DNA from 2 places in the Blautia massiliensis (ex Durand et al. 2017) genome. Region 1 is predicted to be linked to the other one. Evidence: riboswitches for the same ligand, from Rfam matches in the RefSeq annotation. Region 1 holds a riboswitch; the other holds the start of a gene.

The links. A riboswitch is a leader RNA that binds a small molecule or an ion and turns the genes downstream of it on or off. The one in region 1 is predicted to bind cobalamin.
Region 2: another riboswitch for cobalamin. It lies ahead of V9W66_RS08555 (ABC transporter permease); the one in region 1 lies ahead of V9W66_RS13850 (cysteine-rich small domain-containing protein).

What each region holds. Positions count from the first base shown of each region.
Region 1 covers NZ_CP146725.1:2,962,089-2,966,902, reverse strand. The annotation lists gene V9W66_RS13860 (glycyl radical protein) at 1-924, opposite strand, end outside; gene V9W66_RS13855 (phosphatase) at 1,279-1,995, shown strand; gene V9W66_RS13850 (cysteine-rich small domain-containing protein) at 2,102-2,389, opposite strand; cobalamin riboswitch at 2,656-2,825, opposite strand; gene V9W66_RS13845 (C40 family peptidase) at 3,058-4,518, opposite strand; gene V9W66_RS13840 (N-acetylmuramoyl-L-alanine amidase family protein) at 4,801-4,814, opposite strand, start outside.
Region 2 covers NZ_CP146725.1:1,792,352-1,797,165, forward strand. The annotation lists gene V9W66_RS08540 (oligopeptide/dipeptide ABC transporter ATP-binding protein) at 1-796, opposite strand, end outside; gene V9W66_RS08545 (ABC transporter ATP-binding protein) at 806-1,597, opposite strand; gene nikC (nickel transporter permease) at 1,578-2,441, opposite strand; gene V9W66_RS08555 (ABC transporter permease) at 2,457-3,386, opposite strand; cobalamin riboswitch at 3,523-3,696, opposite strand; gene V9W66_RS08560 (MATE family efflux transporter) at 3,844-4,814, opposite strand, start outside.

The sequences.
Region 1 (4,814 bases):
GGTAAGATTGCCTGCTTCCATATCACTCTTGTAATATGGATACATATACTGGTCAAAACGTCCCGGAGAAATAGAATGTCCGCTGCTTTCCATCTGGATCAGCTGCTGCACAAACCAGAAGGACTGGCACGCCTCATAGAAGTTACGGGCGCCCTTCGCCGGTACGCGTGTACAATTGGATGCGATCTGAAGGAGTTCCTGTTTTCTGGTCGGATCCTGACACTGATATGCCATCTGCTCTGCGAGCTCGGCATAGCGATGTGCATAGTCAATAACTGCCTGACAGCTCATGATAACTGCTTCCAGGAAACGGGATTTCTTTGCGTAATCACCATCTCCTACATTACACTCATCCAGTTCCTTCTGAGCTTTGGCAATGATCCCTTCATAACCGATCGCCAGAACTTCTTCATATTTAACGGTTACGTGTCCTACACCATTGTAGAAATAGTTTCCGGGTGTAAAAATATTGTGGTCAATGGCAAGAATCGCTTCCGGTGCCATGTAGGAGGTTGCAAGCTCACTGGTAGTCTTGCCTTTCCAGTATTTATGTACCTCACGGAGCTCCGCCTTGGTTTCCTCCGCAATATAAAATGGATCGGCTGTTCTGGTAGCCACTGTATCCAGCTCATCCTCCAGCCACTGGAAAGAATACTCCGGAAACGTCTGACAGCCTCTCGGCGCCAAAGTGCTGCTTCCGACGATCAGCTCCTCATCACGGATGATGATCGGAATGTTGTGCAGGATGTGGGCAAATGCCTTGGCTCTGCGGGTGATGATCGGCTCGTCTTCTGTTGCTTTGTAAGACTCTGTGATCAGTTTTGCTCTGGCGGATTCGATCACCGGCATCTTTGCATAAAGATTATCTACAAGATGTGTGATCCTGTCTGTTTTCGGAACATTTGCTATATGAAATTTCTCCATGATTCTCCTTTCTCATAACCGGTTGTTTCTGGTGATCTGTCTGCCTCTGCGCTTCCAGAACCGCTCCTGTCCGGCTATGTGCTCATGTAGTTTTATTATACCTTACCCCTACTTCGATGTCAACGAAATCCAACATGTGTTTCTAGCTGTTTTTGTGGTTTTTATCGGTTGCGTCCTGTTGATTTTATTTGTTTTTTGTATTTTTATGTTTTTCTCTATTGACTTTGTTTTTCTGCTCTGCCATACTTGGATTTATATAGGAATTCCTTTGTTTTTCAGAAAAAATTTATGCAAAGCGGACATTCGTATTCCGCTCTGCCACATGTTCTCAAACAGTAAAAGAGGTGTATTTTTATGTATCTTTCTGATATGCATACCCACTCCATCGCCAGTGGTCACGGCACGGAATGTACCATCACAAACATGGCACGCGCAGCTGCCGAGAAAGGTCTCCGGCTTCTCGGGATCACGGATCACGGTCCCGGCACTCTGGCAGCCGGAACTTCCTCCTATTTCCGCAGCCTTACCTATTCTCCCAAAAAACATTTCGGTGTAGAATTACTCTACGGAATTGAACTGAATATCCTTGACCGCAGCGGAACGGTAGATTTAGATCAGGAATTATTACGTAAACTTGATTACGCCATTGCCAGCATGCATGCCTGGAATTACCGCTGCGGTACCAGAGCCGAAAACACAGAAGCTTATATCAATGTAATGAAAAACCCCTGTGTAAAGATCCTCGGACATAGTGATAACACTCATTACCCGGTTAATTATGATGCGCTTGCAAGGGCTGCCAGGGAAACCGGCACGATCTTTGAGATCAACGAAGCTTCTCTTGCACCTTATGGCTATCGTGGCGACACAAGAGAAAACTGTTTCGAGATCCTTCGATGCTGCCGCAAATATGATCTGCCGCTGCTTCTTTCCAGTGACAGCCATGGCCCGGAGCATATCGGAGATTTTACCTGTGCCGCTGAGTTTGTTCATCAGGCCATGTTCCCGGAACAGCTGATTCTCAACAACCAGATTCCCAGACTCAAGGTTTTTCTCCAAACCAGAGAATGATCTTCTGTATCTTTTCCGCCAGATAACAGATATTGTCCCCCCAAACAAAACAGGCCAGTTCAAACACAGGAATATACATTTTCCTGTATCTGAACTGGCCTGTTTTTTATTTTTCCCGCTGCTTCCGTACAATTTCCGCAAGCTCGCTATATTTACCTGTAACATATCCGAAATTTTCTCTTCTGTGAGGAAGCTTGCATTCGGTGCAGTCTTTGATCCCGCTTTCCGTAAAGTGGAAATTACCACCACATTTATCTCCCAGTGCATATAAAGGACAATAACAGAACAGACAATTGAAGTTCTCCGGATCTGCTCCTTTATGGCACGGAAAATACTCACAGTTTTTGTGGCTGAAGTAAGAGTATTCTTTGCCTTCCCAGTATGGTTTCTCCATGGCTCTTTTCTCCTCTCCTGACATAACCACACATAATTTTTTCCTATAAAAAAGAGGTAGCGATGCCACCCCGGGGTAGAAATATAATCCGTTCATGAGTGCGCGGAGGGAACGAATGTATCCGGAGTAGTATCGCCTGCCATTTAATCATGTATAATTCATATGAACAGGCGCATTCCATAAAAAATGCCTACTCTCGTAAAAAAGTAGACAACGTCCCAGGGGTGCGGAGTCCCTGAAATGGTTGTTACACTTTACACGGAAGTTTAACCTCGCCATAACAAGCAGGTTTCCTGGCTCCGGGATCATGGCTCCTCTCTCCTTCTCATACATACGTACAATGGACTATGAGATTCGCTCCGCCGTTACAGTGACCGGATCGCTCAGGTTTCACACCTGATTCCCTTTTCTGTGGACTTCTGATAATCAATATATAACTGTCAGCTATCCTCAGCACTTGCTATGTTCAATATGGAATTATACTGACATTATAATAACATCCTGTTAATTATATGTCAATACTGTTTTCAATATTTATACATTTTTGAGCATATTTTGTTACTGTTCACTCCGTTTCATGGGTTTTCAATATTTTTTTCCGACGTCAAAAACAGCCCGACAAACTGCTGTCGGGCTGCTGTATTTTTATTTTCTGTTGTACGTTCTTATTATACAAGACGTCTTACAGATACAATTGTTCTGTATGTAGCATCATTGCTGATCTTGATCCCGTCCTGAGAGTTCGATGCATGAACGATCTGGCCATTACCCATGTAAATAGCCACGTGTCCGCCATAGCAGATCAGATCTCCCGGCTGTGCATCTGCATAGGATACTTCTGTACCTGCATTCTGCTGCTCATAGGAGGTTCTCGGGAGGCTGACTCCGAAGTTCGCATAGACGCTCTGTACAAATCCGGAGCAGTCTGCACCATTGGTAAGGCTTGTTCCGCCCCATACGTAAGGATTTCCCACAAACTGTGTGGCATAATTCACAACAGAAGATCCGGAGCCACTGCCGTAAGAAGAACTGTCACTGTCGGAAGATGTATCCGCTTCAGCAGAAGTGTCCTCTGCACTTTCTTCAGATGCATCTGTGCTGTTATCGTAATCTGCGTCTGCATTATCCTCTGTATTCTCAGTATCCTCGGACGCATCATCATTCTCACCATTGTCTGCATCTTCATCCACATCCCCGGTGTCATCTTCTGCAGTATCCTCATCTGCATTCTCGATCACGTCGCCGTCCTCATCGTGCTGTACGTCTTCGCTCGCGTCCGCCTCATCCTGCTGTGCTTCCTGCTCTGCCTGGCGTCTTGCTTCCTCTTCTGCCTCAGCCTGTGCTCTCGCTGCTGCTTCAGCCTCGGCCTGACGTCTTGCTTCTTCCTCTGCCGCAATACGCTCAGCCTCTAATCTCTGAAGCTCTGCAGTCTGCTCGGCAAGAAGGTTTGCATAATCTGTAGCCTGCTGCTGTGCGTAGGCGATCTCATTATCATAATCTGCGGATGTGGCACGCTTCTCATCCAGCTGTGCCTGCAGGTTCTGGGACTCTGCCTCATATTCCTGCTTCATTCCCTCCAGCTCTGCCTTCTCCTGTGTGTACTGTGTCTCCAGGTTTGCCACCTGCTGGATCGTATTGGAATATTTTTCAAGACTCTTACGGTCCTGCTCATAAGTCTTCTGTGTGTACTCTGCTCTTGTAAGAAGGTCAGACAGGTTCTCTGCATTCAGCATCATCTGGAACCATGCATCGTCTCCACCCTTCTCATAGAGATACTGGATACGTTTCTTCATTGCCTCATACTGTTTCTGCTTGGCATTTTTGGCCTTCTCAAGGTTGGTCTGTGTAGATGCAATGTCGGCTTCCTTATTGGAGATATCTCCCTCCAGTGTCTGGATCGAAACCATCACGTTTACAAGATTGGCATCAAGAGTTGAAATCTCGCCTTCAATCTGTGACTTCTGTGAGGAAAGCTCATCCAATCTGGAATAAGTCGCATTCAGCTGTTCGTTGGTCGCATCCATCTCCTGCTGAAGTGCTGCCTCATCTTCTCTTGTTGCGCTTACGCTGACTACCTGTGCTCCGCTGATGATGAGCGCCAGTGTCAGACATAATATCCTTTTCTTCATGACTGTTCACCCTCGCAATCTGATTCTAAATTAATACAGCGGATCTGACCATCCGCTTCGTTGGTTTCTTTGTAATACTTTTGCAATATCTTGTTTCAATCTTTTTATATATTAACACAGTGTTATTTGGATTGCAAGGATTTTCTGTTAATTACTTTAAAATTTTGTAACATTTATTAATAATTTTGACATTAAGAAAGGAGAACCCGGGTTATCTCAGATTCTCCTCTCACGTTTCTTATTGCTATTTGTTACATATAAATTTCTTTCAGCATATCCTGATCAGAAAAGATCTG
Region 2 (4,814 bases), 1.2 Mb from region 1:
TTTCCTGCGATCCGATTCTTCGCATTTTCGGTTCTTTTACCGGAATAGAATCAAACAGATCTTTTGTATAAGGATGTACGGCAGTCTCCTTTAAGCTGTCCGTATGATCGATAAACTCGACCACGCGTCCCTGATACATAATAGCCACCTCTTTGCAGAGATATGGAACGTTGGACAGATCGTGAGTGATCAGTAAATAGGTCATCTCATATTTTTCCTGCAGCTCATTTAACAGATGCAGGATCTGCTTTCGTATGGAATAATCCAGACTGGATACCGGTTCATCACAGATCACAAGCTCCGGTCTTAATACCAATGCTCTCGCAATATTAGCTCTCTGACACTGACCTCCTGAAATCTGTCCAACATAACGGTTGCGGATATCCGGATCAAGCCCCGTCTGGATCAAAGCCTCCTTTACTCGCTCTTCATACTCACCCTCTTGCAGTTTTTCATGTAATTTCAAAATTTCCAAAATATTTTCTCCAATGGTATAACCGGGATCAAATACCCCGCTGCTGCTTTGAAAGACCATCTGAAGATTCTTGCGATATGGACGAAACTGCTTTTCAGACAAATCCTGCATTTCCTGTCCCTGAAACCAGAATTTTCCATCTGTAGGTTTCTCCAGGCCGGCGATCAGCTTTCCGAATGTAGTTTTACCACTTCCACTTTCACCGATCAGAGCCATGGATGATCCTGCATGGATTTCCAGACTTACATCATCCACTGCCTTCACAATTTTTTTCTTACCATAATATTTTTTTAAATGTTCTGTCTTTAACAACGTACTCATACTTTTCCCCTATAAAACTGCATCCAGCAGTTTTTTTGTATATGAATGCTGCGGATGATAAAAGATCTCTTCGACGGTTCCGTTTTCCACTATTTCGCCGTCTTTCATGATTGAAACATCATCTGCGATCTCTGCCACCACACCCAGATCATGCGTAATAAATAACACGCCCAGATTTTCTTTCCTGGATAGCTGATAGATTTCTTCCAGGATCTGCTTCTGTACGGTTACATCCAAGGCTGTCGTCGGCTCATCTGCGATCAGATAATCCGGTTTCATGGACATGGCAATGGCGATCATAACACGTTGGCACATACCACCAGACAGTTCGTAAGGTTTTTTCTTCATCAGTTCTTCCGGATCACGCAGATTCATCATCCGCAGACTTTCCAACGCTGCTTCCCTTGCCTGTTTTTTGCTCATTCTGCGATGTTTTCTCAGTCCTTCCAGAAGCAGTTGTTCAACTGTAAAGAGCGGATCAAGAGCAGCGGTCGGATCCTGAAAGATCATTCCGATCCTGTCTCCGTATAACTGTCGCTTTTCTTTTTCTGATAACTTCAGAAGACTCTTTTCGTTCAGTGTCACATCTCCGGATATCACCTTTCCATTTCCTGCAAGCAGATTCATGATCGTCAGAGAGGTAACTGACTTGCCGCTTCCGCTTTCTCCCACCAGAGCATGGATCCTTCCGCGCTTTACTTCCAGGCTGACATCTTTTACTGCATGAACCATTCCGTGAGAGGTCTGAAACTCCACATGTAATCTTTTTACCTTTAGAACATCATTTTTGGGCTGTTCCATTCTGTATTCCCTCCCCCAGATAATTAAATGCCAGAACAATGATCATGATCAGTATGCCAGGATAAAACATCAGTCTTGGATAAGTCTGGATATAACTTTTACTGTCACTGAGCATGATCCCCCATTCCGGTGTCGGTGCCTGCACTCCAAGGCCGATAAAGGAAAAACCGGCAATTGACAGAATGATCGAACCGATTTCCATTGTTGCCAGTGCGATCACAGATGGCAGGATATTTCTCAATACATGCCGGAATATGATCCTTGCGTGGCCGCAGCCGCCGGCTTTTAGTGCGGTCATATAATTTTTATTTTTTTCCTGAAGTGTCAATGCCCGGGCAAGCCTTGCATATTCTGCCCAGGATACGACCGATAAGGACAGAATCAGATGAGCGCCGCTGGCTCCTACGGTTCCTGCAATGGCAAGTGCCACAATAAAGACCGGCATAGCCATAAATACATCAATGATCCTCATAATTATGGAATCGATTTTTCCACCTACATATCCGGCAAACAGTCCGATCGGCACCCCGACACATACGGTGATCAGAAGCACCGCAAAGCTATAGCTCAGTGAATACCGGCTGCCCCAGAGAAGTCTTGATAAAATACATCGTCCCAGCTGATCAGTACCTAAAGGATATGCCGCCGACGGATTCTTTAATTTTATCGAAACATTCACAAGCAGTGGATCATGCGGCGCCAGTACAGGTGCAAAAATAGCTGCCAATGCAAAAATTATGACCACCATCAATCCTATTTTTGTTTTCGGTGACTGGAATACCTGTTTCCAGTACAGATTCTGGATCATGCTTTTTTCTGTTTTCTGCTTTCTTCTGCTTCCCATTCTATGACTTCTCCTTTACTTTAACTGAATTCGCCGGTCAATCGCAGAATAGGCGATATCCACAAGAAAATTTAATACTACAATGCCCACAGCCAGAATAAAGATAAAGCATTGCAGCACCGGAGTGTCTTTTGAGATCACGGATTTCAATGCCAGATTTCCGATTCCCTGAATTGAAAAAATACTTTCTATCACAGCTGAGCCACAGAAAAAACCGATCACAATTGATACCAGACGTGTAAGCACAGGAATCAGAATATTTTTCAGACCATGACGCAAAATTACATTTACAGATGACAATCCCTTAGCTCTGCTGGCACGTATGTAATCCTGCTTCAGCACCTGTATCATATTGGTACGGATCAATCTCGTCATAATTCCAAAGAAACTGATATCCATGGCAAATGCCGCAAGAATCGGGATGCCTCCGGCATCTCCTCCGATCACGGAAATCACTTTTAGCTTTACTCCAAATATATAGAGCAGCATCAGACCGATCCAGAAAGACGGCATAGATACACTGAGGGACGACAAAATGCGAATGACTTTATCCAGAACTCTGTTTTCATAAATTGCCGACAAAATCCCGAGAGGGACTGATACGATCATCAACAATAAAAACGAAGTAACTGCCAGTTTAAATGTCTGTGGAAAATATCTTTTTAATTCTTCAAAAGCCGGTTTTCTTGTAGAATATGATTTTCCAAAATCGCCATGAAGTGCTTGCTCCAGCCATTTCCCGTATTGTACCAGCACCGGCTGATCCAGTCCTTCCTCATGCCGTACTTCTTCTATCTGCTCCGGTGACGGATGCTCGTATTTTTTCTCCGCCAGAGCTCTAGCCGCATCACCTGCCGATATAAAACTCAGCATGAAAATAATAAATGTAACCGCCAGCACTACCGGAATCATAAATATAAAACGCTTTGCAATTACTTTTCCCATTTTCATTTCTCCTCATTTTTCATCTGTTTATTCGGTTAAAATAAAAAAAGCTGATATGATCCAGCATCATATCAGCACAAAAAACAAACCTCTACCTCAGGCAGAGCTTATTCCTTCTGTATCCCATCCGAATCAGAATTCTTCTGTCAAAAAGGCAAGTCTCCTGACTCCAGTTCTTCCTACTTACCATCTTCCCGGATCTCTCCAGTGATATTTTGGTTTTCGTCCCTGTCACAGTAGCGGTGGCTGTTCTGGCATTTCACCAGATTCCTTATTAAGTACTTTGTACACCATTCTGACTATTCAATTTTCATAGTTGCAATGAATAAGTATCATAATATCATACTTTTCTTTTTATATAAATAGTTTTTTGTCAAATATAAAATATCTGAACATTTCATAGTGAAACCCGGATATTTTCTGCCTGTATTATTATAGATCCCTTAAGTAAATAACATTATGTATGAACGGTGACTTCTTTATATTTCCGTATAATGATCATATAACTTACGAATAATAAAACAGCTGCGCTGCTCCATGCACAGATCTCTGCATAGTATATCCCATCTTCGCCGATCAGTTTTGGCAGCAGCAGCGCAACACTGACACGCATTATAAATTCTGCAATGCCGCTGGCAAGCGGAATCAAAGTATTACCCAGGCCCTGGATAGCGGAACGATACACATACAGCAGATACAGCACCCACAAAAAGACAGCCATAATAAACAAATACTTATATGCTATATCCAATACCTGTCGGGTCTGATCCGGTTCACCGGATACAAACAGGGACAGTACATTACGTCCAAACAGTACCATCATGCCGGAAATGAAAGCCGAAGTGAGCACTGCCATATAAGTGCCGCTGCGCACGCCTTTTCGAATCCTCTGGTATTTCTTTGCACCAAGATTCTGGCCTACATAGGTTGTAATAGCATATCCATATGAAACGGCAGCCATCTCCAAAACCCCATACAGCTTGTTCGATGCCGTAAATCCCGCCACAAACAGAAAACCAAATCCATTGATCACATACTGTACCACAAGTCCTCCCACGGAGATGATCACATTCTGTACCGCAAGAGGAACCGCCAGTTCCAAAAGCCGCAAACTCATAGAGGGCTGCCTGTAAAAGTCCTTCTTTTCCAGGCGGATATCCGGGATTTTACGTAATACGATCAAACAGTACAAGGCTGAAAATCCCTGTGCGATAACGGTTGCCACTGCTGCTCCGGCTATACCCCAGCCAAAAACCGCCACAAATAACAGATCCAGTCCCACATTGATCACTGCTGCCACTGTCATTGCGATCAACGGAGATCTGCTGTTTCCAAGTGCCCGAAGGATCGCTGCAAATATATTATAAGCAGCTATGATCGGGATTCCTGCAAAGATCAGCCGCAAATATAGCATTGTCAGATCAATGA